DNA from 2 places in the Heliomicrobium sulfidophilum genome. Region 2 is predicted to be linked to the other one. Evidence: riboswitches for the same ligand, from Rfam matches in the RefSeq annotation. Region 2 holds a riboswitch; the other holds the start of a gene.
What was found. A riboswitch is a leader RNA that binds a small molecule or an ion and turns the genes downstream of it on or off. The one in region 2 is predicted to bind thiamine pyrophosphate.
Positions count from the first base shown of each region.

Region 1: another riboswitch for thiamine pyrophosphate. It lies ahead of thiC (phosphomethylpyrimidine synthase ThiC); the one in region 2 lies ahead of thiS (sulfur carrier protein ThiS).

Region 1 is NZ_JBVTZZ010000005.1:706,444-716,826, reverse strand. It holds gene AC0CW1_RS09125 (KamA family radical SAM protein) at 1-1,332, shown strand, start outside; gene AC0CW1_RS09120 (HD-GYP domain-containing protein) at 1,405-2,520, opposite strand; TPP riboswitch at 2,866-2,984, shown strand; gene thiC (phosphomethylpyrimidine synthase ThiC) at 3,064-4,374, shown strand; gene thiM (hydroxyethylthiazole kinase) at 4,391-5,230, shown strand; partial or broken gene thiE (thiamine phosphate synthase) at 5,332-6,026, shown strand; gene thiL (thiamine-phosphate kinase) at 6,093-7,274, shown strand; gene thiD (bifunctional hydroxymethylpyrimidine kinase/phosphomethylpyrimidine kinase) at 7,347-8,285, shown strand; gene AC0CW1_RS09090 (energy-coupling factor ABC transporter ATP-binding protein) at 8,302-9,168, opposite strand; gene cbiQ (cobalt ECF transporter T component CbiQ) at 9,222-9,917, opposite strand; gene AC0CW1_RS09080 (energy-coupling factor ABC transporter substrate-binding protein) at 10,027-10,362, opposite strand; gene AC0CW1_RS09075 (energy-coupling factor ABC transporter permease) at 10,359-10,383, opposite strand, start outside.
Region 2 is NZ_JBVTZZ010000005.1:94,289-112,851, forward strand. It holds gene bshA (N-acetyl-alpha-D-glucosaminyl L-malate synthase BshA) at 1-377, opposite strand, end outside; gene bshB1 (bacillithiol biosynthesis deacetylase BshB1) at 385-1,128, opposite strand; gene AC0CW1_RS06215 (M55 family metallopeptidase) at 1,199-2,050, opposite strand; gene AC0CW1_RS06220 (histidinol-phosphatase HisJ family protein) at 2,155-2,916, opposite strand; gene AC0CW1_RS06225 (hypothetical protein) at 3,088-3,846, shown strand; gene serC (3-phosphoserine/phosphohydroxythreonine transaminase) at 4,081-5,166, shown strand; gene AC0CW1_RS06235 (HD-GYP domain-containing protein) at 5,291-6,418, opposite strand; TPP riboswitch at 6,718-6,823, shown strand; gene thiS (sulfur carrier protein ThiS) at 6,942-7,142, shown strand; gene AC0CW1_RS06245 (thiazole synthase) at 7,146-7,913, shown strand; gene thiH (2-iminoacetate synthase ThiH) at 7,918-9,027, shown strand; gene AC0CW1_RS06255 (hypothetical protein) at 9,312-9,716, shown strand; gene cheB (chemotaxis-specific protein-glutamate methyltransferase CheB) at 9,871-10,932, opposite strand; gene AC0CW1_RS06265 (hybrid sensor histidine kinase/response regulator) at 10,967-13,096, opposite strand; gene AC0CW1_RS06270 (methyl-accepting chemotaxis protein) at 13,112-14,569, opposite strand; gene AC0CW1_RS06275 (chemotaxis protein CheW) at 14,618-15,658, opposite strand; gene AC0CW1_RS06280 (CheR family methyltransferase) at 15,655-16,998, opposite strand; gene AC0CW1_RS06285 (ATP-binding protein) at 17,006-18,563, opposite strand, start outside.

The sequences.
Region 1 (10,383 bases), 610 kb from region 2:
ATGGTGCAGGAACAGGTGGACCGGTTCGCCCACGGGTTGCGCGACGATGTGATCGAGCGGCGGCAAACCAACCGCCGTCGTTTCCTGGAGCATTTCGGGGCGACGATGGAGGAGTGGAATGACTGGCGCTGGCAGTGCCGTCAGGTCATCTGCGACGCCGCTTCTTTGCAGGATCTGGTCGATCTTACCGATGAGGAGCGGGCAGCCATCGAACAGGCGCGCGCCGAAGGGCTCGCCTTCGGGGTCACTCCTTACTACGTCATGCTGATGGACCGGGAACCGCACCGGCGTTTTGACCATGCCGTCCGGGCCCAGGTGCTGCCGCCAATGGATTATGTGGAGGGCATGCTGGCGGGGCGAGGGGATCCCTCGAAGAATTTTGACTTTATGGGGGAAGGCGACACGTCGCCGGAACGGCTCGTCACCCGCCGCTACCCCATGATCGCCATCCTGAAGCCCTACAACACCTGCGCCCAGATCTGCGTCTACTGCCAGCGCAACTGGGAGATCGATGATGTCCTCTCGCCGACGGCGGCCGCCCCGGACGACAAGATGAGCAAGGCCCTGGCCTGGTTCCGCCACCATCCGGAGGTGGAGGAGGTGCTGATCACCGGCGGCGATCCCGGCATCATGTCGGACGGGGCGCTCAAGCGGGTGCTCGACGCCGTCAGCGCCTTCGATCATGTCCGGCGCATCCGCATCGGCACCCGCACCCCCGTCGTCCTCCCCATGCGCATCACCGACGCCTTCGCTGATCTGCTGGTGTCATACCGGATCCCGGGGCGGCGGGAAGTGGTCGTCATGACCCACTTTGAACACCCCTACGAGGTGACGCCTGAGGCGGCCGAAGCCGTTCAGCGCTTGCGGCGGCGCGGCCTGCCCATCTACAACCAGGGCGTCTTTACGCTGGAAAACGCCCGGCGCTTTGAGATGGTGGCGCTGCGCCGGCTCTTGCGCCTGATCGGCGTCGACCCCTATTACACCTTCAACGCCAAGGGCAAAGAGGAAACGCGCGCTTACCGGGTCCCCATCGCCCGCCTCCTTCAGGAGCAGGCCGAAGAGGCGCGGCTCATGCCCGGCCTGGTCCGTTCCGACGAAGCCGTCTTCAACATCCCCCGCCTCGGCAAAAACTACCTGCGCGCCGGCCAGGACCATGAGGTGATCATGGTCGACAGCGAGGGGCGGCGGATCTACGAATTTTACCCTTGGGATATGCCCTCCGATCCGCAGCCCTTCCTCTTTACCGACGTGGCGATCCAGGATTTTTTGCACGCGATGGCCCAGCGCGGCGAGGATCCCCAGGCGTATCAGAGCATCTGGTATTACTATTAAGCCGCACTTGAATGACAGGCCCTCTAACGAGAGAGCCCCGGCGGATAACGCCGGGGCTCTTCGCTGTTTTCGTTATTTCGCTTCCTGGTAGTGGGGGGCCGTCAATTCCCGCACATGTTCTTCAAAGAGCACTTTGTCGACGAAGACGGTTAGGTGCCGGGTCAGGTCCATCTCATAGGGCCGCTTTAAGGGGATTCCGTCAGCGCCGTAGAGGAGACGGACGACAGGGCGGCTTTGGAACGCCTTATTCACGTCGACGACGACGCCGATATCGCCGGTGTTCAGTTGAACGGTGCTGCCGATGGGGTAGATGGCGATATTCTGCAAGAAGATCTGAGAGAGGTTGGGGTCCAGTTCACGGCAACTGGCGGCCAGAATGATCTCATGGGCCTGGTAGGGGAGGTAGCCCTTGCGGTAGACCCGGTCAGCCACGAGGGCGTCGTACATATCGGCGATGGCGACGATGCGGGCGTACTCGTGGATCTCTTCGCCTTTGAGCTGGCGCGGGTAACCTGAGCCGTCAAAGCGCTCCTGGTGCTGGTAGGCCACGTGGGCCGCCGCGAGGGAGAACTCCGACTGGTGGCGGATGATCTCAAAGCCGTATTCGCAGTGCCGGCGGATCTCGGTATACTCTTCCGGGGTTAGACGCCCGGGTTTGTTCAGGATCTCCAGGGGGATCAGCATCTTGCCGATATCGTGGAGGATGGCGCCGCAGGCAAGGTCGTAGAGCTCCAGTTCGTTATATCCCATCGCGATGCCCGTCAATACGGACAACACGCAGACGTTGACGGAATGACCGAAGGTGTAGTCGTCGAAGGTGCGGATGTCGGCCACGTGGTACATGACATGGCGGTTGCGCAGCACCTCGTCGATGATGGCCGAGGTGGCCGTTTTGACGGCAGTCGGTTCTAACCCTTTGTCGGCGTGCAGTTGAACACGGGCGAAGGAGTGGCGGATCGTCTGTACGGCAGCAAGGCGCACCTGCTCGCTGAGCAAGTCGGGAACGGTTAAATCGCCGATCACCTGGTCTTTGATCAGAACGGCAGGCACACCCAGTTCCTTTAGACGCCGGATGAAGGGGGGGGACAGGGTGATGCCGGCACCGAGCAGGGTTTTGCCTTCGGCGCTATAAATGCTGCGGGCCAGGATCATGCCCGGCTCAACAGATTCGATGGATACTTTTCTCAACCGGGCCGCCCCCTTCTGTCAAAGGCATCGATGCAAAACGGACGACAAAAGTCTCACACAAGCCAAACGGAAAGGAAGGATCGTGTAAAGACCTGAAAAAGTCGGGGAAAAAGGCTGAGAAACCTGTTAGTGGAACAATTATCAATGGTTCGCCTCGAACGGACAAAATTCCTGCCCATTTTGCCGGAACAGTATAGGAAAACGGGATCTTAACAGTCTTTTCGCTGGGGGTATTTATTGCTGATGATTCCATCGCTGTGCGCTTTCACGGGTCTTTGAACGGAAAAGGAATATCCCTGTTCTTGTCGAATAGAACCAATAGCAGGCAATCAAAAACTTCATTAGGTTTACCGCTAGGGGAGCCCGGACGATGCCCGGGCTGAGAGGGCGCCGGCGTGAGCGGCGCCGACCCTTTGCACCTGATCTGGAGGAATGCCAGCGGAGGAAAGCGGATAGGCGATTTTTAGCGCGCTATTCCCTTCCTGAATTCGGGGAGGGATTTCTTTATCCGCGCAGGGCAGAATCAAACAAGGAGGAGTATCAATGCAATTAGGCAGGCACTATGGAACTCAGATGGAAAGGGCTCTGCGAGGAGAAGTCACTCCCGAGATGGTCCAGGTGGCCGAATCGGAAGGTTGGCAGCCGGAGGCGCTGATGGCGGAGATCGCCGCCGGACGGATCGTCATTCCAGCCAACAACCGCCGTCCTCGCGAGTCTTACTGCGGTGTGGGCCGGGGCTTGCGGACCAAGGTCAACGCCAATATCGGCACCTCGAAGGGAACATCGGGCATCGAGTTTGAAAAACGCAAGCTCGATATCAGCATCGAGTGCGGCGCTGACGCCGTCATGGATCTGAGCACTGGCCCTGACATCGACGGTGTGCGCCGGGCGCTCATCGAAGGCTGCCCCATCGCCTTCGGCACCGTGCCGATCTACCAGGCCACGGTGGAGGCGCAAGAGATGAAGGGCGCCATCGTCAACATGACCGAGGAGGATATCCTGCGGGCTGTTCAGAAGCAGGCCGAAGATGGCGTCGATTTCATGACCATCCACTGTGGCTTGACGATGGAGGCTTTGGAGCGCCTGCGCAAGCACCCGCGCATCGCCGATATCGTTTCCCGGGGAGGTTCATTCCTGACCGGCTGGATGCTCCATCACCAGCGGCAGAACCCCTTTTACGCGCAGTTTGACCGCATCCTGGAGATCGCCCAGGAGTATGACATCACTTTGAGCCTTGGCGACGCGTTGCGCCCCGGTTGCATCGCCGACGCCACCGACCGAGGCCAGGTGCAGGAACTGATGGTCCTCGGCGAACTGGTTCAGCGCTGCCGCGCCGCCGGCGTGCAGGTCATCGTCGAGGGGCCCGGCCACGTGCCCATGGACCAGGTGGAGATGAACATCAAGCTGCAAAAGCGGCTCTGCGAAGAAGCGCCCTTCTATGTGCTTGGACCCCTTGTCACCGACGTGGCGCCTGGCTATGACCACATCACCTCGGCCATCGGCGGTGCCATTGCGGCTGCGGCTGGCGCTGACTTCCTCTGCTATGTAACCCCGGCGGAGCACCTGGGTCTGCCCAATGAACAGGACGTTCGCCAGGGCATCATCGCCTCCCGCATCGCCGGCCATGCCGCTGACATGGCCAAAGGGATCAAGGGCGCCATGGACTGGGATAAGGCGATGGGCAAGGCACGCAAAGACCTCGACTGGGGCGAGCAACGCCGTTTGGCGATGGACCCCACCGCTTTTGACAAACACCCGCACACGCGCGACAAGACCGGCTGCTCCATGTGCGGTCCCTACTGCGCTATGCGCATTGTGAGCGATTACCTGGGGAGACCGGCGGGGTCCTGCTAGGAGAGGAGGAATCGCCATGTCGGCTCAGGTTCGCCCTTGCTTAGCAGACAAACTGGCGATCATGCGGGAGACACGCCCGCTGATTCATCACCTGACAAACTACGTGACGGTCAATGACTGCGCGAATATGGTCCTGGCGACCGGGGCGTCGCCGGTGATGGCCCATGCGCCGGAAGAGGTGGCCGAACTGGCTTCCATCGCCGGGGCGCTCGTCCTCAACATCGGCACCTTGACCTTGCCTTGGATCGAGTTGATGATCGCAGCCGGGAAAGCGGCCAATGCCGCCGGCACGCCGGTCATCCTCGATCCGGTCGGCGCCGGCGCGACGCCTTTGCGCACGGAATCGTGCCTGCGCATCCTTGAATCCGTCAAGGTGGCCGTCGTGCGGGCCAATGCGGCGGAAGCGGCGGTGTTGGCTGGTCTGGATGGAGAAGTAAAAGGCGTCGACGCCGTCAGCGGCGATGCCCGCGCCGCCGCCCAGGCGCTGGCGCGGCGCTTCGGCGTCGTTGCCGCCGTCACTGGCGTCATCGATTACGTATCCGATGGGCAGCAGACGGTGAAGATCAAAAACGGCGATGCCTGGATGGCGCGCCTGACTGGGACAGGCTGTATGGCCTCATCGGTAACGGGATGCTTCTGCGCCGTTGAAAAAGATCCTTTGACCGCCGCCGCGTCGGCCCTCGCCTTCTATGGCGCGGCGGGGGAAATCGCTGCCGGACGGTCGCCTCTGGTCGAGGCGGGGCCAATCTGGCCAGAGCCGAGGGGGCCCATGAGCTTTAAAACCGCCTTCTTTGACGCCGTTTATTCCCTGGATGGGGAGTGGGCGGCGCGGTTGGCGCGGGTAGAAGCTGTGTAGCCGGTGGATCGCGAAGCATTGAGACGCTTTGATTCTAGGCCAAGGGGAACCTTGGCTCACTAAGTGAATTCTTGTATAGTGGAAAACGGAGGGACGATCCCGTGCCGAAGCAAGCCGGAGGGTCTGTTTTTCATCCGGTTTTTCATAAGGATATCCCCTGGATCTACCTGGTGACCGACCGGCGCGCCTGTGGCGGCCGGTCCTTTTTCCACCAGGTTGAGGCGGCGTTGCGCGGCGGGGTGAACCTGGTCCAGTACCGGGAGAAAGCGGCGGGAACGCGACAGATGGTGGATGAGGCGCGGGCGCTGCATGATCTCTGCCGCCGTTATGGCGCGCTTTTCGTCGTCAACGACCGGCTTGATGTGGCTTTAGCCGTCAATGCCCCGGCGGTCCATCTCGGACAGGATGATATGCCGCTGGCAGAGGCGCGGCGCATCCTCGGGTCGGATATCTGCATCGGCATCTCGGCTTCCTCGGTGGAGGAAGCTGTCGCTGCCGAGCAGGCCGGGGCTGACTACATCGGCGCCAGCGCCGTCTTCACGACGTCGACGAAGGAAGAGGCGCCGGGAATCGGTCTGGGGGGTTGGCGGCTATCTGCCGGTCTGTCTCCATCCCTGTCGTCGGCATCGGCGGCCTTCATGCCGGCAATGCCGCTGCGGTGGTGGCGGCGGGCGGTCGAGGGGTGGCGGTCGTTTCGGCGATCATGAGCGTCGATGAGCCGGAACAGGCCGCTAGGGAAATCGCCGTGGAAGTGACGAGAGCTTACAGGACTTTTTCGGGGCTTTTCGTGTTGTAGATGAAAGGCTTTTTCATAGGGGGCGAATCGCAAGATTGCCCCAAGACGGAAAGGGAGCAAGTGAAGGTGGACAGGCGACAAGAAGGGACGCCGTTGACATCCGTGGGCGAGTTCGGCCTGATTGAGCGGTTGGCTCGGGCCTGGCAGGGCGCCTCCTCCAGCGGAAAAGCCGCCGGCTGTAGCGCTGACAAACCTGGCTGCCTCTCTTTGGTGACGCCCGGTTTGCGGCTGGGAGTCGGCGATGACGCCGCTGTGATCGATGTGCCGGACGGAAAATCGCTGCTGGTGACGACAGACATGCTTGTCGAGAGCGTCCACTTCCTCTGGTCGTCGGAGCGGCGGCGCCTGCTCGGCCGCAAAGCGCTTGCCGTCAATATCAGCGACATTGCCGCCATGGGAGGGATTCCGGCCTGGGCCTTTCTCTCCATCGGCCTTCCCGCCTCTGCAACGGTGGAGGACGTGGAAGAGGTCTACGCCGGCATGGGCGAGTTGGCGTCCCGTTACGGCGTCTCGCTGGCTGGCGGCGACACGGTCCGCTCCGACCAGTGGGTGATCAATGTGACCCTGCTCGGGTTGGCGGCCAAAGCGCCCCTCCGCCGGAGCGGAGGCAAGCCGGGCGACCTGATTCTCGTCACCGGCACGGTGGGCGACTCGGCTGCGGGACTGCATCTCTTGCTATCGGAATGGTCGATGAAGGTTGAAGGAGAAAGGGCCGCCGAAAGTGGGAAAGCCCTAACGAGCGATAGTGAAACAGGTAATACAAAAATAAACGGGATGGAACTAAGTGCAGCGGACCGTCAGAGCCTCCTGACGCGGCACCTCGATCCCACGCCCCGTGTCGCGGAGGCGATGGCCCTCGTCGACCATGGCGGGGTGACGGCGATGATGGACATCAGTGATGGGGTGAGTAGCGAGGTTCACCACTTATGCCGGCACTCAGGCTGCGGCGCCCAGATTGATGTGGCGGCCTTGCCGCTCAGCCCGGCGGCGCGCCGGCTGGCTGAGCGGACTGGGCGGGATCCCCTGGTCTGGGCGCTTACGGGCGGTGAGGACTACGAATTGCTCTTCACGGCGACGGCGGAACAGGTTCCCGGGCTGATCGAAGGTGTTCGCAAAGTGACGGGAACCGAAGTCACCGTGATCGGACAACTGACCGAAGCCTCGGACGGGGTGATGGCTCTCTATCCTGATGAAGAGGGCGGCAAAAGGGTCCCTTTGGCGGCCAAGGGATACAATCATTTTTTATAATGTCGGCAGTTCGCTCCTTTGATGGCGCGCAAGCGGCACAGGAGCGTTAACCGAAAGATTTGGGGTTTAGGAATGGGAACGACCATGACATTGCCCAAGGTATTGACGATCGCCGGGTCGGATCCGAGCGGAGGCGCCGGCATCCAGGCAGACCTCAAAGTACTGACCCAGTTCGGCGTCTACGGCGGCGCCGCGATCACGGCGCTGACGCGGCAGACAAGCGCCGGTGTGCTCGGCCTTTTTCCGTTGCCTGCCGAATGGGTGCTAGAGCAGGTCCGCGATGTGCTATGGGATCTGCGTCCGACTGTGGTAAAGACGGGCATGTTACAACAGCCCGGCGTGATCAGCGGGCTGGGTCGGCTCTGGGGCGAGTATGTCCAGGAGCACCAAATGTCAGGAGAGCAGATTCCGCCCGTTCTGCCATCCCTTTCGCCTGCCCCGGCATTTTCGGCCACAGCTTCTTATCCTATGCTTGTCGTCGATCCGGTCCTTAGTTCGGGCACCGGCGTGAACCTATTGGCGGGAGGCGGGTTGGAGGCTTTTCGGGAGGAATTACTGCCTGTCACCACCGTGCTGACCCCGAATGTGCCGGAAGCAGAGGCGCTGTCCGGGGTGACCATTCGAGACCATGACGACATGATCGGCGCGGCGGAAAGACTTCTCCAATTCGGCGTACAGTGGGTGCTTCTGAAGAGTGGTCATCTGCCCGAGGCGGATCTGGAGAACGACCGGATTGCCGATCTGCTGATCAGCCGGGAGGAACGGCGCTGGTTGTGGGGACGACGGGTGCCGGGCGCCGACCTTCACGGCACTGGCTGTTCCCTTGCGTCAGCGGTAGCTGCCTGCCTTGCCCGGGGACTGCCTGTCCCGGCAGCGGCAGAAAGGGCGGTTGCATGGTTGCGCCAGGGAATCGCCAATCCGGCTTATGTTGGGCAGGGGCGAGGCGTAGTTTGCCAAAACCTATGGGAAAAAACTTCTGGATCGCCTACTTTGTCGTCATCAATACGATAGAGGCGATCCTCCGGACTTAATGATCCCGTTCCTTCCAGGCCTGCTCGATCGACTGGAGCAGGCTTTCCCGATCTAGCGGGATATCCGACCCTTTCGGAGCATTCGAGGTGGGGAGTATGGCCCGATCGACCAAGGCCTGATACATCTCCGTAGGCCAAGGAAGTTCCAGGCCGGCCTGCTTCAAGAGATCCCGCCGGGCGAAGAGTTCCCGGGGCGCGCCCTGGAAGAGCCGCTGTCCCTGATCCAGCAGGACGACTTCGTCTGACCAGCGGGCCACAATGTCCATCTGGTGCAGGGACATGACGATGGTGGCGCCCTCCCGGTTCAACTGTTCCAGCAGTTCGAGGATGCTTCTGGCGCCGGCAGGGTCGAGCCAGGCCAGCGGTTCGTCGAGGATGATCACGCTGGGGCGCATGGCCGCGACGCCGGCGATACAGACCCGCTTTTTTTGGCCGTAGCTGAGGGCGTGGACCGGTCGGTGGCGCAGTTCGGTGATCCCTGTGGCCCGCAGGGCCTCGTCGACGCGGCGGCGCACCTCTGCCTCGGGAAGGCCCATGTTGAGGGGACCGAAGGAGATGTCCTGTTCGACGGAAGCGGAGAACAGTTGGGCGTCAGGGTCCTGAAAGACGAGGCCCACTTGGCTGCGCAGTTCGCGCAAGCCCCGGCGGGAGTAATCGATGGGCCGGCCCTGGAAACGGACGACACCGCGGTGCGGCTTCAAAGCGCCGTTGAGATGAAGGAAAAGGGTTGACTTCCCGGCGCCGTTGGCGCCGACGACGGCGATCTTGCGTCCCGCCGGGAGGGAAAGATCAATACCCCGAAGGCCGCAGTTGCCGTCGGGGTAGCTGTATTCCACTTGTTCTGTTTCCAACAGGGCAGTCACGATGTAAACCATCCTCTTTTTCAGGGAGTGCGGCGTTGATTCGGCCAAAAAGATCAATCCCGGCTGCGCGGTAGCACGCGAAGCTCCTCTTCATACCCTCGGGCCGACAGAGCGATGTAGAGTTCCTTGGAACGGATGAGGGAACGGATGAAGAGGTTGGCGGCCAAGATGCCGAGGGAGCGAAGGCTGTTGGCTTTGGTGGCGTAGCCGAGGCGCGACGCCTGGGCGATCAGGATGGCCTGGGTTGTCTCCATGAGCACGAAAATGAAGCGATAGATGAGAAGCATCAGTTCTGTCACAATCTTGGGCGCCCGTATGCGGGTCGCCAGTTCGATCACATCGACCATTGGCGTGGTGAGCACCAGAAAATAGAGGCTGGCGGTGGCGCCGAGGGAACGAAAGAAGAGGATGCCGGCCTGTTGCAGACCGGCAGCCGATATTCCAGGGGAGTAGGGGCCGATGGTTACCTGGGCCACGGGGTCAAGGGGGGAGGGTGACAGCGCTACAGTCGCGCAGCCGGTGAGTAGGAAGAGACCCGGCACCGTCATCAGTTTCAGGAAGACCGATAAGGGGATGCGAGCCAAGAGGACGAGCAGTGCGCCGGAGAGCACCGTGATCGCTCCGGATAGGCAGGGCGTGGGCGCTATCAGGCTGACAAGCAACCCGGTGAGGGCGGCAAGTCCTTTCCATGCCGGTGATTTGTCTCGCAGCTTATTGGCCCAAGCCCACTGATCGATCGTGAAGAGCATATGTGTGACCCCGTTTAACAAGTTTCGGTAAGTCGATATCAGCGTTCCATCATCGTCAGTTCGCCTATCCGGTGTCTGCTGTTCGCCGGCGCGCTCATGATTTAGTGCGTCAGGCGTCGCCGAGAGGTTTGCGCCCCATGCCGGCGCCCATCCCTGAACCTGTGTGGACGTTAGAACCACTGTTGTTGCGGCGGCGCGCGAAGTAGTAGGCGATGAAGCTGGCGCCGGCGGCGGCTTGCAGGCCGAAGAGAAGCGGTTCGGCCTCTTCACTGGGTTCCCAGAGGGACTCGAACCAGGGTTCGTAATCGGGAGCGATCGTTTGGACCATTTCTCCTGCCTGATCATCAGCGCCAGCAAAATCGCCGGTAAAATGCATGATCAAGGGAACACCCGTCAGAAAAAGAGCTGCTGTGATCAGGACAAGCTTGTTCCGAAGCCCGTTCATGCTTTCACCTCTTTCGAGAAA
Region 2 (18,563 bases):
AGGTTGATGTCGGTGCCATGCATCGTCGTCAGCACCGGCAGGCGACGCTCTCCGGCCAGCATCTGCTTGGCCAGGTAGGCTGCCGCCGTATGAGGGACGGCATAGTGGGCGTGGATGATCTGCAGGTCAGCCTCGCGAGCCACCTCGACGATCTTGGCCGACAGCGCCAGCAGGTAGGGCGGGAAGCGAAAGACCGGGTAATCGAGAACCTCCACCTCATGGAAGCAGACATTCGCCTCAAAGTGAGAAAGGCGGAAGGGTGTTTCATAGGAAAAAACGTGGACCCGGTGGCCCCGACGACCCAGTTGGCGGGCCAGCTCGGAGGCGACGACGCCGCTGCCGCCGTAGGAGGGGTAACAGACGATGCCGATGTTCATGGCTTCTTCACTCCCACAAGGCTTCCAGGCGCCCGACCCGAAGGGGACCTTCCGGATATAAAGGCTCAGCAAACGCAACGCCGAGCAAACCGCCCAGGTAGCGGTCCCTCGCCTCCAACAGAGCGGGAAGGTCCGGCACATTCAATGCCAGGCGCGCCTCTGCCCGACCCCGGAAAAACTGGCTCCGGTAACAGGCAAGGGCCGACTGCTTCCGTTCGTAGAGGTCGCTTACATCGACGCCAAAAGGCACTGCGTCGTCGAGAGCGCCGTTGATGCGGTAGGCCAAAAGGCGCTTGGGTCGCCAGGGCGCCAGATCCGGGTCGCCGTATTTCGCGAGGCCGCTGTAAAAGACAGCCTCCCTGACGAGCCGGCCTGCCGCCTCGTGATCGGGATGTCGATCCGGCCCCTCCGGCGCCAGCACCAATCGTGGGCGGTACCGGCGCAACAGGTGGGCCAACTCTTCCACCCGGTTTCGCCACCGGACCGGATCGCTGAGGCTGCCGTCTTCCCAGCAACAGTTGAGGCGCTCACGGACGCCCAGGACCGCTGCGGCTTGTTTGGCCTCTGCACGCCGTTCCTCGACAGTTCCTCGTGATGCCAATTCGCCTTCCGTCAAGTCGACGACGACCGCCTGCCAACCCTGGCTGGCGGCCAGCGCGATTGTCCCGCCGACGCCTAATTCCACATCGTCGGGATGGGCGCCGATGGCGAGCACATCGGCGGCTACGGGATGGTTCAAATGGTCGTTCACGGTCCTACCTCGCTCCCGCCATCTGGATTCATTGAATTTGAAGAGTTACGACTAGCCGGCTGCCTAGATTTCAGCGCGCCACAGCACCAGCGATCGTCAACATTGCCTGAAAGGCCCGAAAGAGCGCAGGCAGTTCAGCTTGCTCCATCATGACCCGGCAGGGGCTTTCTCGCCGGGTCGTGGGCATGTAGGAGACGGCGTCTGCCATGACAGGGGAGGTAAACTTCACCTCCAACCGATAAGGCGGCTGAGGCGGCCAGGGCAGTTTTTCGGCGGAGAAGGTTTGCGTGGTGAGCGCTGCGACAGCCGCTGCCACCACCGCTTCCGCCGCTGCCGCTTCGATGCGCCGGCAAGCCTCGGCCGGCGTCAGTGTCCGAGTGGATTGACGTCCATAGGCGGTCTTCACCGCCACCGTCCGGATCCCGGGGAGCAGTTCCAGCGCCTCGTCGGCTGCCGCCTCATCGCCGGTCACCAGCCCCACCGGCACGTTACAGGCGTGGGACAAGGCCATGTTGAAGCCCAGTTCGCCCACCTCGCGCCCGTTCAGCCGCAGGCCCGCGATCGTAGTAGCGCTGTAGGAGTGGCTCAACAGACCGCCGCTGCCCTGGCGGGCATGATAGCCGATCAAAAAGGCCAGATCCCAGTTCCCGTCGATGCCGCACATCATCCCCAACGCCTTCGGTTTTCCGCTGATCACTTCAACAGCGGAGGGCAGTTCCTCCAGGCGCAGGTTGGTCATCGACTCATGGGCGTCGTTAATGACCACCTGGGAGGCGCCAGCCCTCTGGGCGCCCCGGATCGCCGCCGCCACCTCCGCCGTCATCCAGCGGCGGGCTTCCTCATAAGCCGCTCCAGATATCAACTGGGCCGGCGATACGACCCCGGCCACCCCTTCCAGATCAGCCGATATGTAGACGCGCACACAACCACCCCGTCTCCGTCGTGTTTCCTTACGACCTCCGGTTTGGGTTCATCAGGTACTGCGTCTCTATGATGCAAGCAACTGATTTTGCCGACTCTCCCTTTTTACAGGTTCTCCATGACGCACCGGCGGCGGTGAAAAGTGGCCACCTGGCGGTAGCCGACCGACCAAGCCAGGTCACGGGCCTTGTCCAGGTCGCGACCGACCTCATGAGCGAAATGAGCATCCGAACTGAGGATGATCGGGATGCCCAGTTCAAAACAGCGTTCCAGCAGCACGCGCTGGGGATATATCTCGGCGACAGGCTTGTTCAGACCGTTCGTATTGATCTCGCAAGGCAGCCCCGCCTTGCGGATCGCCTGGAGCGCCTCTTCAGCCAGTTCCTCAATCGGCCGCTTGTTGCGGAAATTGAAGATTTTGATCAGATCCAGGTGACCGATGAAGCTGAAGAGCCCCTTTTCCGCTACTTCCCGCACATGGTCAAAGTATGTACGGTAGAGATCGTCCATCTCCCAGCGGTCATAGCGGTCCATGAATTCCACGCAGTCGAAATCCCAGTCCTCGATTTTGTGGACCGAGCCGATGACATAATCGAAGGGATAGCGCGACGTCATCGCCTGAAGCTGCCCCTCGGCGTTCCGGATATAATCGATCTCCACCCCCAATCGCACCTGCACGTCGGGATAGCGCAGGGCGGCTTCGCGGATGGCCTCGATATCGTATTCGTCGAGGTAGCGGTCATGGTCGGCAAAACCCACCTGCGCAACGCCGCGCAGGCGAGCCGTATCGAGATAGGCCGAAATCTCCTCGACCGTATGGCGGGATGTGCCATGGCCCATGGCGTGAACATGATAATCGACCAGCATGATGATACTCCCTCCAGTTTTCCGTCCATCCCTCGCTCCTTTCAGCAATGGGCTGGACGCCAGAACCATTTTACCAAAATTGTCACTGGACTTCAAAGCAACACCTACAAGCCCAATCACCCTTTCGAAGAGTCCGCATAAGATACAGGGACTTTCAAGGAGGTGATAGCCATGCGCCGCAAGTCCTCTCTGTTTTTCGGTCTCGTCACCCTGTTCGTCACCGCCGTCTCTATCTTCCTCCACGCCGAGGTCCTGCCGGCCTTCAACTTCCAGCAGCTTCCCGACGAAGGGGAACTGGTGCGGCGAGCCTTGCAGGCCAAGGGCTGGGAAACGCTCACCCCGACCAGCGTCCTGCGACTGGAGGTCGACGCCTCCCCCCTTGACGGCGAGGAGATCATCCTCGGCATCAATGCCGGTAAAAACAAAGGTTTCCTGGCAGGCCTGCAAAAAACCGACGGGCGGTTGATCGGCCTATCGAAAGACCTTGCCTCGGTGCACCGCCTGTCGACAGTCGAACTGCCCGGACTCGACCAGAAGGGGATCTCCGTCGAAGAATCCTATGACAACCGGACCGGCGGTTTTGAAGAGACGACCTGGAAGCGCATCTTCCGCCTCGACGAAAACAACGCCTTCCAGCAGGTGTTCTCCCACGTCCAGAAAAGCGACTATTTCTGGCATGACGCCTGGGATCGACGGGACGGCATTTACTGGCACCGTGTCAAGGAAGAGAACCACTTCTCCGTCCCGTCGCCGGGGGTGATCGTCGTCGACCGCACCGTCTCCCGCTACGCCGTCCCGGGCGATCCGAAAAAGATGCCCACCCAGTACAACCTGGAGAGCGAAGAGAAGGAAAAGGTCCATTTTGAGTGGAACGCCGCCAGCCTCCGCTTTGTCGAGACGAAGCGAGAGTCGGTTCCGGCAAAAGCATAACCTCTTTTACCCGGTCTGTTGGACCGTCCTCAGGCCGGGTTTTTCGTTGCATCCTTCGTTATAGCATACGTCCGCCTCAGACTGCTCTGAAGAGCCTCCGGGACTGGACTACAGCGTTGTAACACTCCGGGAAAACGTTTTTGTGGCGCAAACATTGTATACCACGGGCGGACAGGCTATAATAGATAAAAATGTTTATCCCCAATTTGACATAACGAGAGGAGCTAACCAACAATGGAGCGCATCTTTAACTTCAACGCTGGCCCCGCCACCCTGCCTCTGGCTGTACTCGAAGAAGCCCAACGAGAACTGCTGAACTACAAAGGGACCGGCATGTCGGTCATGGAGATCAGCCACCGGTCCAAAGAATATGAAGCCATCAACAACGAAGCGGAAGCCAATATGAAGGAACTGCTCGGCCTGGGAGACAACTACCGGGTCCTCTTCCTCCAGGGCGGTGCCAGCACCCAATTCGCCATGGTGCCCATGAGCTTTCTCGGCGCCGGCCAGACGGCCGACTACATCCTCACCGGCAGTTGGTCCGAAAAAGCGCTGAAGGAAGCCCAAAAGTTCGGCCAGACCCATGTGGCCGCCACCACCCAGGAAGGCAACTATGTCCGCATACCCAAGGCCGACGAGATCCAGTTGAGCGAGGCGCCGGCCTACATACACCTCACCTCGAACAACACCATCTTCGGCACCCAGTGGCAGAGCTTCCCCGACTTCGGCGACATCCCCCTCATCGCCGACATGTCCAGCGACATCCTCTGCAAACCTTTTGACGCCAGCAAGTTCGCCCTCATCTATGCCGGCGCGCAAAAGAACCTGGGTCCCTCCGGCGTCACCGTCGTCATCATCCGCCAGGACATGATCGAAAAGGCCTCCACGAAGCTGCCTTCCATGCTCCGCTACGACATCCATGCCAAGAACAACTCCCTCTACAACACGCCGCCCAGCTTCTCCGTCTACATGGTCAACCTCGTCCTCCGCTGGCTCAAAGCCCAGGGCGGCCTGGCGGCCATGGAAAAACACAACCTGGAAAAAGCGGCCCTGATCTACGATGTCATCGACGGCAGCAAGGGCTACTACAAAGGCCACGCCGACAAGGACAGCCGCTCCACCATGAACATCACCTTCCGCCTGCCCAACGAAGACCTGGAAAAGGCCTTCGCCAGCGAGGCGACGAAAGCCGGCCTCATCGGCCTAAAAGGCCACCGCTCTGTCGGCGGCATGCGCGCCTCCACCTACAACGCCATGAGCCGAGAAGGCTGCCAGGCCCTGGCCGACTTCATGAAGGAGTTCATGCGGAAGAACGGTTAAGCGATTATCCGTTCTTCCGGAAATATAAGCGAATAAGTACGAACTTTACAGAAACACCGGCCCTCCATTCAAACGAGAGGGCCGGTGTTTCTTTTCTGGCGCCCGATTCTTTATCGCGCGACGATTATGTTCCGTAAACTTTTGTGATAAACTTCGTCTGGTGCTCCCGGTCTGCAAGATCGAGAAAGATCGGCTTTTCTAAAGTTCTGCCGCTGTCAAATAAAACAGATATAATCGGCCGAAATGAGACATTTTTATGAATATTGATGACGACGCCGACTTGGCCCGTATTGAGTTTGACAATGCTGCCTAACTGGTATGTAGCAATGTTTTCAATAAAGGCATTGATAATGTCTTTACGGAAAAGCAGGTCGCCGGAACCGAGGAGGTATTCGATGGCTTCGGCGGGGTTGTATTTTTCCCGATAGACCCTTTTGTGGGTGAGGGCGTCGAAGACATCGGTGACAGCGATGATCATGGCGGCCTCATCGATGTCCTGCCCTCGCAGACGTTTAGGGTAGCCGCTTCCGTCAAAGCGTTCGTGGTGTTGGCCGGCCATTCGGCTGACTACAGCGGGGAAGCCGGCTTCCTTGAGGATTCGTTCGCTGTGGGTGACATGGGTTTGTATGATGCTATATTCCTCGGCGGTAAGGGAACCGGGTTTGAGGATGATTTCCGAGGAGATTTCACGCTTGCCGATGTCGTGAAAGAGAGCGCCTAGTGCGAGATTGCGCATCTGATCATTGTCATAGCCGAGTCCGGCGGCAGTCGCCAAGGAGAGGACACAGACATTGACCGAATGTTCGTAGGTGTTGTCTTCCAGGATGCGCAACTCCATCAGCAGGCGTTGCACCGATTCCTCGCGAATAATTGTGTCAAGAATATCGTGGATGTAGAGGATGACCTCTGTCGTTTTAGGCGTCCGGTTGTTGGGGCGCAACAGGGTCTTGATGGCCACAGTGAACTGCTTTTTCAGGTGAAGCAACAATCCGCTATAGATGGAGTGAATCTGCATCGAGTCGTCGAAGATGGGTTTAAGGTCGGCATCATTGGCTTCAAAGGTTTCTTCGCCGGCCGGACGAACTGGATCATCGATAACGATTTCTATGTCCGGAAATCGCTGCAAGGCACGGATGTAATTGTCTGTCAGCATTGTGCCGGCCCGTACCAAGATAATCCCTTGTTGGTTGAAAACATCTTTTTTTACAACCATTCCAGACTTTAATTCAGAGATGTTTATTTTCTTCTTCATGTCATGTCTGTCAACCTCCAGTGTCGATTGTACGGCAACGGGAGGTTATAAAGGTAATGAACAGGTAAAGAGTATGTTATTTTTACTAAAGGTGTAACCTTTTATTGGCCCTTACGAGATAGTCCTTCTCAATGTTCCAATATCACAACGTTCACCCTATGGTCAACGGCCTCGATCCTTGCCTTTCCTCTGATGGGGAATGTATTCGTCTCATTTACCCGCTTGCTGCTGCCTGTTTTTCGGCGTATAATCGTCTTGTCACCAAAGATTGTCACCATTGATTTTTACGTTCAAAAAAATAAACTTGCTAGGGGTGCCGTCGTACGGCTGAGAGAGAAGGTCCCTTCTCAACCCTTCGAACCTGACCTGGGTCATGCCAGCGGAGGGAAGCAACCGGAAGCGCCTATATTCTCGCTTTCTGAACGGCTTGCCTTCGCGGCAAGCCGTTTCTTGTTGCTGTTTGATGTTGTCGTAGCGATTTGTAGATGCCGTTGCCACCGCTGTTTCGGAAAGGAGTGCCTCTATGAGCGCCACTGTCAACGGCGTCCCGGTGGAACTGCCAGGCGTCACGCCCTTGCTCGCCTTCTTGGCGGAACGCAAACTGGACCCCACCGTCGTCGTGATTGAGTACAACGGTCAGATCCTGCACCGGGATCGCTGGCCTGACACCTGCATCAGCGACGGCGACACCCTGGAAATCCTGTCATTCGTTGGAGGAGGTTGAACCATGGATCGACTGGTCATCGGCGGTCGGGAACTGAAAAGCCGCTTGTTCATCGGCAGCGGCAAATTCGCTGACGAGCGCATCATCGGAGACATCGTCGCCCATACAGGTGTCGAAGTCGTCACGGTGGCCTTGCGGCGCGTCAGCCTCTCCGGCGACGGTGAAAACATCCTGCATTGCATCCCCAAAGAGTGTGTCCTGCTGCCCAACACCTCCGGTGCCCGGACGGCGGAAGAGGCGATCCGCATCGCCCGCCTGGCCCGCGCCGCCGGTTGCGGCAACTGGGTGAAGATCGAAGTCATCTCCGACAACAAGTACCTGCTGCCCGATAACAATGAGACGATCATGGCTACCCGCGTCCTCGCCGAGGAGGGCTTCGTCGTCCTCCCCTACATGCACCCTGACCTCTACGCCGCCAAGGAACTGGAACGGGCCGGCGCGGCCGCCGTCATGCCCCTCGGTGCGCCCATCGGCACCAACCGGGGCTTGAAGACAAAAGAGATCGTCCGCATCCTCATCGAGGAGTGCCAAGTCCCTGTCATCGTCGACGCCGGCATCGGCAAACCCTCCGAGGCGGCCGAAGCGATGGAGATGGGTGCTGCCGCCTGCCTTGTCAACACGGCCATCGCCACCGCCGGCGATCCCCTCGTCATGGCGCGCGCCTTCAGCCAGGCCGTCGAGGCCGGCCGTCTCGCTTACCTGGCCCAGCCAGGCGAGACGACCGAATACGCCCGGGCCAGTTCGCCCCTGACGGGCTTTTTGGGGAGTTAAGTTCATGGACTCTTTTTATGAACAGATCGAGGCTTACGAAGGCTTCGACTTCGCCGGTTTTCTGGAGCGCGTCACCCTCCGGCAGGTCGACCTCGTCTTGAAAAAAGACTTCCTCTCCCCCCTCGACTTTTTAACGCTGCTCTCCCCCGCCGCCTCGGAACACTTGGAGGCGTTGGCCCAAAAAGCCCACCGCCTGACGCGCCAACACTTCGGCCGCGCCATCCAATTGTACACGCCCATCTACCTCGCCAACTACTGTGTCAACCGCTGCCTCTACTGCAACTTCAACCACCGCAACGACATCCAGCGACGGCAGTTGACGGAGGCAGAGATCGCGCGGGAGGCGGAAGCCATCGCGGAGACGGGTCTGCGGCAGATCCTCCTGCTCACGGGCGAAAAACCGGGGAAGGATGCCATCGATTACCTGATCCGTTCCGTGGAAATCGTCCGGAAACACTTTACCGCCGTTGGGATCGAAGTCAACGCGCTGGATGTGGACGAATACCGCCGCCTGGCTGCGGCCGGTGTGGACAGCCTCACCATCTACCAGGAGGTCTATGACCGGTCCGTCTACGACCGCCTCCACCCCGCCGGCCCGAAAAAAGACTACCGCTGGCGTCTCGACGCGCCAGAGCGCGGCTGCCAGGCCGGCTTCCGGGCCGTCAACATCGGCGCCCTGCTGGGCCTGAATCACTGGCCCTCGGAAGCCTTTTATACGGGCCTTCATGCCAGCTACCTGCAAAACAAATACCTGGGCGCGGAGATCGGCATCGCCGTCCCCCGCATCAAGGCCGGCCCCGGCAGCTACCAGCCAGAGGCGCCCGTTGCAGACCGCGACCTTGTCCAGATCCTGCTCGCCTTCCGCCTCTTTATGCCCCGCGCTGGCATCACCCTGTCCACACGGGAACCGGCAGAACTGCGCAACCACCTGCTCCCCCTCGGCATCACCCGCATGTCGGCTGGTTCGAACACGGCCGTTGGAGGTTACATCAACGACGAGGCCGACGAGGGCCAGTTCCGCGTCTCTGACGAGCGTTCCGTCGACGAGGTGCGCCAGATGCTGATCGCCAAGGGGTACCAGCCGGTTCATCAGGATTGGCACAGCTTGGCTTGAACAACTGCTTCCACTTCGTTGAACAACTGCTTCCACTTCGCAACAGAAATAAATTGCAGGACCATAGGGTACTTCCAGAACATAAGAAAGGGACCGCCGCAAGGGGGTCCCTTTCTTATGTTCCTCTTAGAGTCTTCCCTATCTCCGCTTTTGCTTTTTCTGAACGAAAGCGAACTTGGCACCTTTTTCGCAACGGCGCACTACACTAAATAGACATCCATATTTCCCCTCATACCCCTCCCTGCGCCATGGGGGGGCGGTCTTTTGTTCAAGGAGGTGACGCGATGGAAACGCTGCCGGCAACGGAATGGATCCCCCTTGATCAGGAGTACTTTTCTACAGTGCTCTTCGTCCTGATTACCTCCACTGTCGAACTCGTCAAGTACATGATGAAAAGCCAGTCGGAAAAATTCAAGGTGCTCCTGCCCTTTGTCCTCTTGGGGGCTGGATTTCTTTGGGGAGGTCTTTTCGGACTGTGGATGAAAGGCGCTTTTTTATGGAGCCATTTTAAATACGGCGCCGAACACGGCATCTACGTGGCCTGTGTCTCTGGTGTGTCTTACGGGGTGATCAAGTCGTTTCGCGAGGTGCGAAACGGCTTAGGCAATACCGGCGGGAACGGGCAGAAACCACTAAAAAAAGTGGAGGAAGACAACCAACGCAGTCGCCAAGACAGCACGGGAGCTTAATCCGCTATCGTCTTTACGCAGTCAATCGAATACAGCTCCCGCTGTCGGCGTCGGACGGAAGATGTTTTTTAGCGCGCGTCTCTTAAATCACCCATTGTCGTTTAACGGATATCGTTTTAATGATATCGTTTAACGGATCAGTTTCCCTTTCGCGTCAACGCTTCCCCAGCCCTGCCAGCAATTGCCCAATTCGCCTCGGCGACATGAACCTGCAGGCAGCGCCAAGTTTTTGCGCCTCTCCAGGCATGCCGAAAACGGTGCAAGTCGCCTCGTCCTGAGCGATGGTGAAGCCGCCGGCGTCACGGATGGCCTTGAGGGCAGCGGCGCCGTCCCTTCCCATCCCTGTCAGCAGGATGCCCCAGCTATCAGCGCCATACTGGCGAGCCAGTGACTCCAGCAGGACGCCTACCGACGGCCGGTGTCCCTCTACCGGCGCCGCACGGTTCAGGCGGAGGCAGCCGCCGCGTTCCACTTCCAGATGGTGATCCTCTGGAGCGAAGTACAGCCGGGCGGGACGCAACGTTTCGCCCTCTTCAGCGATCTTCACCTCAATGGGGCTAAACCCGTTCAGGTGTTGGACAAAGGACTGCATGAAACCGGCGGCGATGTGCTGGACTGCGACGAGAGGTACAGGCAGATGAGCCGGCAGTTCCCGCAGAATCTCAGAAAAAGCCGTCGGACCGCCTGTCGACGAGCCGATGCCGATCACTGCCGGGACAGTAAGCTTACCCTCCTGGCTCAACCCCTGTCCCCGCCCCGGCGTCAACGTGGCATGGCAACCGGCTGGGCTCCCCTGCCTGTGTCTCTTGCGAAACACCTTGACCCCAGCCAGGATGCCAATCTTTTCGATGATTTCCTTCGCTTTGTCGTTCAGTTCCTTCTCTGCCAATCCCGCCGGCTTATCGACAAATTCAAGGGCCCCCGCCTGGAGGACCTGGAAGGTCCGTTCCGCGTTACCATCGACAGCGCTCATGACCATGATCGGTTTGGGTAACTCCTCCATCAGCCGACGGGTTAGCTCAAGACCATCCATCTCCGGCATATGCAGATCGGTGCAGACCACGTCGGGGTCGACCATCGGGATCAGGGTCAAAGCTTGACGCCCGTCAGTGGCCGTTCCCACCACATCGATGTGTTCCGCCCGAGCCAGGATTTTTTTCAAGACAAAGAGCGCCACCGGCGAATCGTCCACGAGGACGACGCGGATCTTCTTCATAGTCGGCCTCCTTTGATGATGCTCCTGACCCGGGTTAGATGAGCCGTTTCAACGTATCCAGCAAAAACTTCTGATCAAAGGATGATTTGACGATATAGGCGTCTGCCCCGACATCGACACCGCGCTGCCGTTCGGCGTCACGGCTGAGCGAGGTGATCAGGATGACCGGGAGGTCTTTTAGGACCGGTGTCTGGCGGATTTTTTCCGTCAAGACGAAACCGTCCATCTCAGGCATCTCCACATCAGAGAGCACCGCCTGGACATCGCCCTTTTGCAGACGCTCCCAGGCCTCAGCGCCGTTCACACAGGTGATTATCTCATAGCCTCCGCTCTCCACAATCCGCTTGAGTTGCACCCGCGTGGTGATCGAGTCGTCCACCAACAACACCTTGGGCCTTACCGCCTCCTGCGGGATCAGGTCAGGCAGCGTTCGCCCGCCCCCCTTGCGCACCGTTCGGATGAGGTCGTGGGGATTGAGAACCATGCACACATCGCCGGTCCCCAAGGTGGTCGCCCCCAGCACATTGCGCACCCCTTTGAGCAGAGAACAGAAGGGCTTGATGATCACCTGGCCCTCGGTGACGAAGGCGTCGACGATCAGCGCCAGGCTGTCGGCAATCTCTCCCGTGGAGATGACGACGCAATAGCGCTGTTCCCCGCCGGATGCCTTGGCCGGCCCGTCCAGTTCCAGCAGCGCCCCCAGATCCGCCACCGAGATCGGCTGGCCTTGGTAACGGATCGTCGGCGCGCCGCCGCATTTGTAGATGTCGCCGGTGGAGATGCAGATCAGGTTTGCCACCATCTCCGCCGGTATTCCATAATAATAGCCTCTGGCCTTGACGACAACGATAGCCGTTGTCATCAAAGAGAGGGGGAGCCGGAGACGAAAGGCACATCCCTGTCCGGCAGTCGAGTCGATCTGCACCGTTCCTTTTAGATTCTCCACCGTGTGTTTAACCACATCCAGTCCGATGCCCCGTCCCGAGATGTTGGAAACAACGGTCCGCGTGGAAAAACCCGATTCGAACACGAGCATCTGCAGCTGCTGAGGCGTCATCGCCTCCAGTTCTTCCCGGCTGCGAAGGGACAAGGTCGTGGCCTTGCGCCGGATGGCCGCTGTGTCTAGACCGGCCCCGTCATCGACCACCTCCAGGCGCACATGAGTTTCCGTCTGGCTCGCCAACAAGCGGATCGTCGCCGGCACAGGCTTGCCCAGTTCCCGGCGACGATCCGACGGTTCGATCCCATGGTCGATGGCGTTGCGGATCAGGTGGACCAACGGGTCTTTCAGTTGTTCAATGATTAGTTTGTCGACCAGGATATCGTCACCGTTGACCTCGAGGCGGATCTCCTTGCCTTGATCGAGGGCCAATTCGCGGACGATCCGGGGAAACTGCCCGAAGAGGATGCTCAGCGGCATGAGGCGCAAGTCACGCACCTCGTCGTGCAAACGATGGGCGATGAAGGATAACCGCTCGCTGTCGGCGGAAAGGAGCTTGTGCAGTTCAGAAAAATCTCGGACAACCTGGGACAGACGACTGCGCAGCAGTGAAGGTGACGTCGATGGTCCATCGCCCGCGATCCGCAGACCCGCTGATGTGACCACCGCCTCCTCCAGGGAACTGAGCAACTGCTCGATCTGGTGTGTCCGCTGCTCGATTCGCCGCTGCACCACCGTCAGTTCGCCTGTTTCTTGGAGCAGGTCATCGAGGCGGGATGTGGCGATGCGCACCGTTTCAAAACGGCTATTGTCATGGCTTTCCTGTTCCCGCTGGAAGACTGGTCCTGCTGGCTCGCGTCGCAAAACCGGTTGTTCAGAAGGCGCATCTGCCGCCGCACCACCCGTCACTGCGATATTGGCCATCCTCCGGAGTCCGTCGACAGCACCTTCCAGTTCGGTCACCAGAGCGGCCGTGACCGGCAAGGCGCCACTTTTCACCTGATCAAAACAATCTTCCATCTGGTGGGCGAGGCGCTCCATATCTGCTTGTTCCACCAACCGGGCTGCACTTTTGAGACTATGGGCGTCCCGGTACAACTCCGCCAGCAGGGACGGCTCGGCGCCCGCCTCTTCCAGACGCAACAGATTGGCTTCCATGCGGTCCAACCGTTCCGTCGATTCGATCTGGAACAGTTCACGCAGTTCGTCGTCGCCGATCCGCATCTGTCCACCCTCGCCCTATACCATTTCTTTTAGCAGGATCCCCACTTTGTTGAGGTTCTGCATGCCGCTTTTTGTCTGAGTGATGGCAGCCGCCGTCTCCTTCGTACCCCGGAGGATCTCCTCCATGGCCGACGTGACGCCGGAGACCGCTTCTGTCTGCTGCTGCAGATTCAAGGAGACCTGCTGGATATAGTGGGAGATCTCAGACATGCTCTGGTGCAAACCGCCGAAAGCTTCCACCGTCTGCAAGGTAAGCTGCTCGGTGGCGTCCACCTTTTTCGTTCCCTCTTCCGTCACCATCACCGTCGTGTTCGTCGCCTTCTGCACCTCGCCCACGATGGCGCCGATCCGCTGGGAGGCCTTCTTGCTCTGATCGGCCAGCTTGCGGATCTCAGTAGAGACAACAGCAAAACCGCGGCCATGTTCACCGGCCCGCGCCGCTTCGACGGCAGCGTTGAGAGCGAGCATATTGGTCTGATCGGCCAGTTCTTTCACCGTGCCGCTGATGACGCCGATCTGTCCCACCTGTTCGCTCAGGTTCAACATCTGCATGGCAATGGAGTCGACCTTCTCCTTTAACTCCCGCATCTCCCGCGCCATCTCCTCGGCCGTCCCCATGCCGCCGACGGCTGCCTGGGCTGAGAGTAGGGCATTTTCAGAGATGCGCCGCGCCTGCTGGAAGGACTGGTCAGAGGAGATGCGCAATTCCTCCATCGTCGAGGTGATTTCCGCCACCGACGAGGACTGGGAGATGGCTGTTCGTTCATTTTGTTCTACGGAGGCCGCCACTTCCGCCGTCGTTGTGGCGATCGTTTCAATCGTTTTCTGGATGGGGCGGGCGATGCTCGTCGAGATATAGCTTGCTGTCAGCGCAACAATGATCAGACCAGCCAAGCTGATGATGAAATAGAGACGGCTCGCCTTCTCATGTTCCTCTTCCGCATTTTTCGTAAGCGCCGACGATCGGGTTAGATTTTCGTTCATCAACTCCCGGATCATGCCGTAGGTCTTTTCCGTCACCGGCGTCAACTTTTGGCGGTAGACAGTTTCCGCTTCGGTCAGCTTGCCGCTGTTGATCAAGGCGACCACCTCGGCGCCGTAGGCATGAAGCAGGCGATGGGGCTCCTCCATTTCCTTAAAGACGTTCTTGATCTCTGGCGGCAGCTGTTGGTACTCGGCAGTGGTCATATACTCATAGTACCAGTTCCCCAACTTGCATTTCGTATGATCCAAGCTGCCCGTAAAAGATTTTCCAGTCAACAAGGATTCCTTCAAATCGTTCGTCCAGACTAAATGAGCGTTCTCCAATTCCAGCATGAACTGGGCCTGCTTTTGCTGGACCATGGATTCATCCTGTAAGCTGATGACCCGGAAGGTGATATAGGTTTCGACGCCGAACAGTCCCGCCAGGAATAAAAAGAGCAAGGCAAATCCTCCGATAATCTTCGCACGCAGGTTTTTTAGAATCATCATCCGCCAGGCCCTCCTTTCTGCGATCATCGCAACGTTTTCAACGGCTTCTCATACCTCTTCTTGGATGAGCAAGTCCCCACTCGTCAGGATGCGGCTCACATCAAGGATGGCTGCCCTGGTTTTGTCACCGAATTGGATCTCCCCGCCGACGTACTCTTCCGGGATCGTCTGCAACGCCAGCGGTGTGGGGCGGATCTTCTCCGGTCGGATCGGGACGATATCGATCACCTCTTCCACCAGGAGGCCGGCCTGCACCCCTTCCGTCTCGACGACGACCATCTTCCCCGCCTCCTGGGAAAGCCGCTCTTTGGAAACCCTGAGAAGCGGTCGAAGATCAAAGACGGTGATCAACTGCCCTCGCAGCTTGCTGACACCAGCCACGAAGGCCGGCGTGCAAGGGATAGGGATCAGCGGGTCAGCCGGCGCAAACTCCTGAACCAGGCTGATATCGATCCAGAACCGTTCCTGGCCGATGACAACCACTGCCCCTGTCCGTGTAGCGCCATCACTGGCTTTGCGTTCTCGCTGAAGCGCCCTTGCCCGTGTCAGCAGGATCCGGCGTTGTTCGGCCGTCCACTTTTTGGCGATTTGTCTTCCGTCACCTGCAGAAGGGGCGCCGTCAATCGCTGTCCCCCCCGCCTCAGCGACAGCATCAGCCAGCAGACGGGAAAGGTCGATGATGAAATACATACCTTCCCGATCGACAAAAGTTCGTTTCATATACGAAGGGATGCGTGAAGGCCCCTGGAAGGAAGCAGGCAGTTCGATTCCCTCGTCAGAAAACTCGCGCATTTCCAAGCAATCTTCGACGACGACGCCAAAATGCTTCCCCTCCGCCTCCAGGACCACCAACCGGTCGGTTAGAGCCAGGGGGCGGTCGCGCCGTCCCAGGCAAAGGGACAGATCGAGCGCCGGAATCACCTGATCGCGCCAGTGTATCAAGCCAGTCACCGGTGGAGGGTACTCCTCGGCAGGCTGCAGATAGGGAAGGTAGCTGATCTGGCGCACCGCGAGGGCTGGAACGGCGTAGCGCTGTCCCTGGTGCAACAAAATCATATAGGCGGCATTCGCCCTCTCATTCCCCGTCATGGCTCATTCTCCTTCAGCATCTGGCGGAGATGGTCCATCTCCACCCGGGCCGGTCGATGATCCGGCACCAAGAACAGCACCTTTTGAAAAAAAGCATAGGCTGCATGGCGATCGCCCTGTTCCAGGCGAATCAATCCGAGCAGGAAATATACGTCTGGATAAAGGGGATTGGCCGCGATGACGGCGCGGCAGCATTCCTCCGCCTGAGCGTACTCGCGCCGGTCCGCAAAATCGTTCGCCTTTTCCAGGAGCGCTTCGAGTCCGCTCTTCTCTGGTGAACCGCTCGGCGAGACTGCCACCGGCGCTCCTCTCTGCCCTGCCGGCCTTCCCAACTTCGGCGTCTTAGGCACGGACAAAAGCGGCGGCAGAAAGGGAGGCCTGTTTGCGAGCCCTTGCGGCTCAGGCACCTTTAGCGCGGGCTCTTTCGGCGCCAGCGCCGGTGGGAACTCCTGGGGCCAACCATCCGGAAGAGAGCGGAAGGGCTTTTGCCAGATATGCCCCTCTGGATAGACGACAGCATCAAAGGGGAACGGTTCCTGCCCCGGTTTCAGACCGATCAGTTCTCCATGACCAGTCAGTAAAAAACCGCCAGGATTGAGGCAGCGAAAAAAGGCCTTGAGCACCTGCCGGATCGCCTCAGGATGAAAATAAATGAAGACATTGCGACAGAGGATCAGATCCATGGCGGCTGTGGGCGCGAACTCTTCCGGCAAGGTTCCCTCGAACAGATTCAACCGGTAAAAGTGAACCTTTGACCGGATCTCAGGGGTAACCTCCCACACCGCCTCAGCAACTCCCCGGCGCCCCTGACCGATGAGGTGAAAGCGATCTCGCCGCCGTTCCGGCCCGGTGGCGCGCAACGACCATTCGCTATAACGGCCCGCGCGGGCCGTCTGCAAGGCCTCTTCGTTGATATCCGTGCCGATGATCTCGATCGTCCACTCTGTCGCTGCCCCGATCAACTCATCGACCAGAATGGCCAGGGAGTAGGCCTCCTCCCCGGTGGAACAACCGGCGCTCCAGAGGCGCAGCACCTTTTTTTTTGCCCGCAACGCAAAAAGGGCAGGCAGGATGCGTTCACGGATCATGGCAAAGTGGCCACGGTCGCGGAAGAAAAAGGTCTCCCCCACCGTCACAACGCCGATCAGCCGCTGCCATTCTTCCGTCCCCGCTGGTCCTTTATCCAGGAGCAGGCGGTGGTATGCGCTGTAATCGACAGCCCCGCTTGCTTTCATGCGCCTCTCCAGCGCCTGTAAGAGATTGTCCCAGCGGGACTGGTCGAAGCGCCATCCCGTTCGCGCTGAAATCAATCGCTGGAGTTCGACCAACCCAACGGCCATGACGGGGCTATCCCCCCTCCCTCTCCCGGAAGGCCCAGCCTTTCACCACACGCAGCAGTTCGGCGGGGGTAAAAGGCTTAGACAGGTACTCATTCATCCCAGCCGCCAAAAAGCGCTCTCGATCGCCTTTCATCGCGTTGGCGGTGACGGCAATCACAGGAATCTCCTTCCAACGGGGATTGGCCCGGATATAGGCCACCGTATCACTCCCGCTCATTTCAGGCATCTGCTCATCCAACAAGACGAGGTCGAAGCGCTCTTTCTCCATGACTGCGAGGGCCTCTTTGCCATTGGCCACCTCGCGCAGCGTATAGCCCCAGCGGCGGAGCCAGGCGCCGATGATCGTCCGGTTGAAGACATCGTCATCGACGAGCAGAATATGGGCGCTCCTTTCCCTTTCCTCATCCAAGACTTCCGGCTTCAGATCCGGCTCCTCACTGGAAGCGCCGCCAGCGAAGGAGCCCCGCTCCTGCGCCGCCAGGCCAAAGGGCAAGTCCACATAGAATGTGCTTCCTTTTCCCAGGTCGCTTTCCGCCCAGACACGCCCACCCATATTCTCAACGAGTTGACGGACGATCGCCAGCCCCAACCCGCTACCGCCGAAACGGCGTGTGGACGAACTGTCGACCTGATAAAACTTTTCAAAGACCGCTTCCAGCCGAGTCGAATCGATGCCGATGCCGGTGTCGCGGACAAAGAAACGCAGGGAGACGCGCTGTTGCTCCTGTTCGAGGATATTAAGACCCAGCGTAACCTCCCCAGCGTCGGTAAATTTGACGGCGTTGCTCAACAGGTTGACCAAAACTTGAGTCAGCCGGTTGGCGTCACCGACCACCCTTTCCGGCGCCCCCGCCGGGATCTGGTATTTCAGTTGCAAAGCCTTGTCGCCGGCCTTGACGTGAAAGAGATCGATGGCACTCCGCAGCACCGACTGCAGTGAGAAGGGCTTCTTTTCCACGGCCAGTTGGCCGGATTCGATCTTTGATATATCCAGGACATCTTCCAACAGCCTCATCAGCGAATGGGCCGCCGACCTCACCATGCCCAAGTACTTGGCTTGCTCGGCGTTCAGTTCCGTCGTCAGGGCCAGGTCGACAAAACCCAGAATCGCGTTCATGGGCGTGCGGATCTCATGGGACATATTCGCCAGAAACTCTGACTTGGCCCGGTTGGCCACGATCGCCATCTCCCGGGAGACCTTCAGTTCTTCTTTGGCCAGCTTCAACTCCCGGATCAGCCCTTTGAGTTGGTGGACACGCAACTCCTGACGGGTGATATCGGCGATCTGGAGCAGGACGTAGCGCCGGTCGCCGATGCGCACAGGCTGGACTTGCATGTTCTGGCGTATGATGGGCAACAACGATTCATCGGCCGGCGGGATAAAATACTGGTGAAAGGCGCCGGAAAAAAACCGGTTTTGACCGTCAAAAAAAGCGCGCTCAAAGATCGGGCGAAAAACGTTGTGGTTGAAGCGCGGGAACAGTTCCACCAACTTTTTTCCTTGGACCTCGCCAGCTTTCTTTCCTGTCAGCCGTTCCAACCAGATATTCCAGACAAGGATCCGG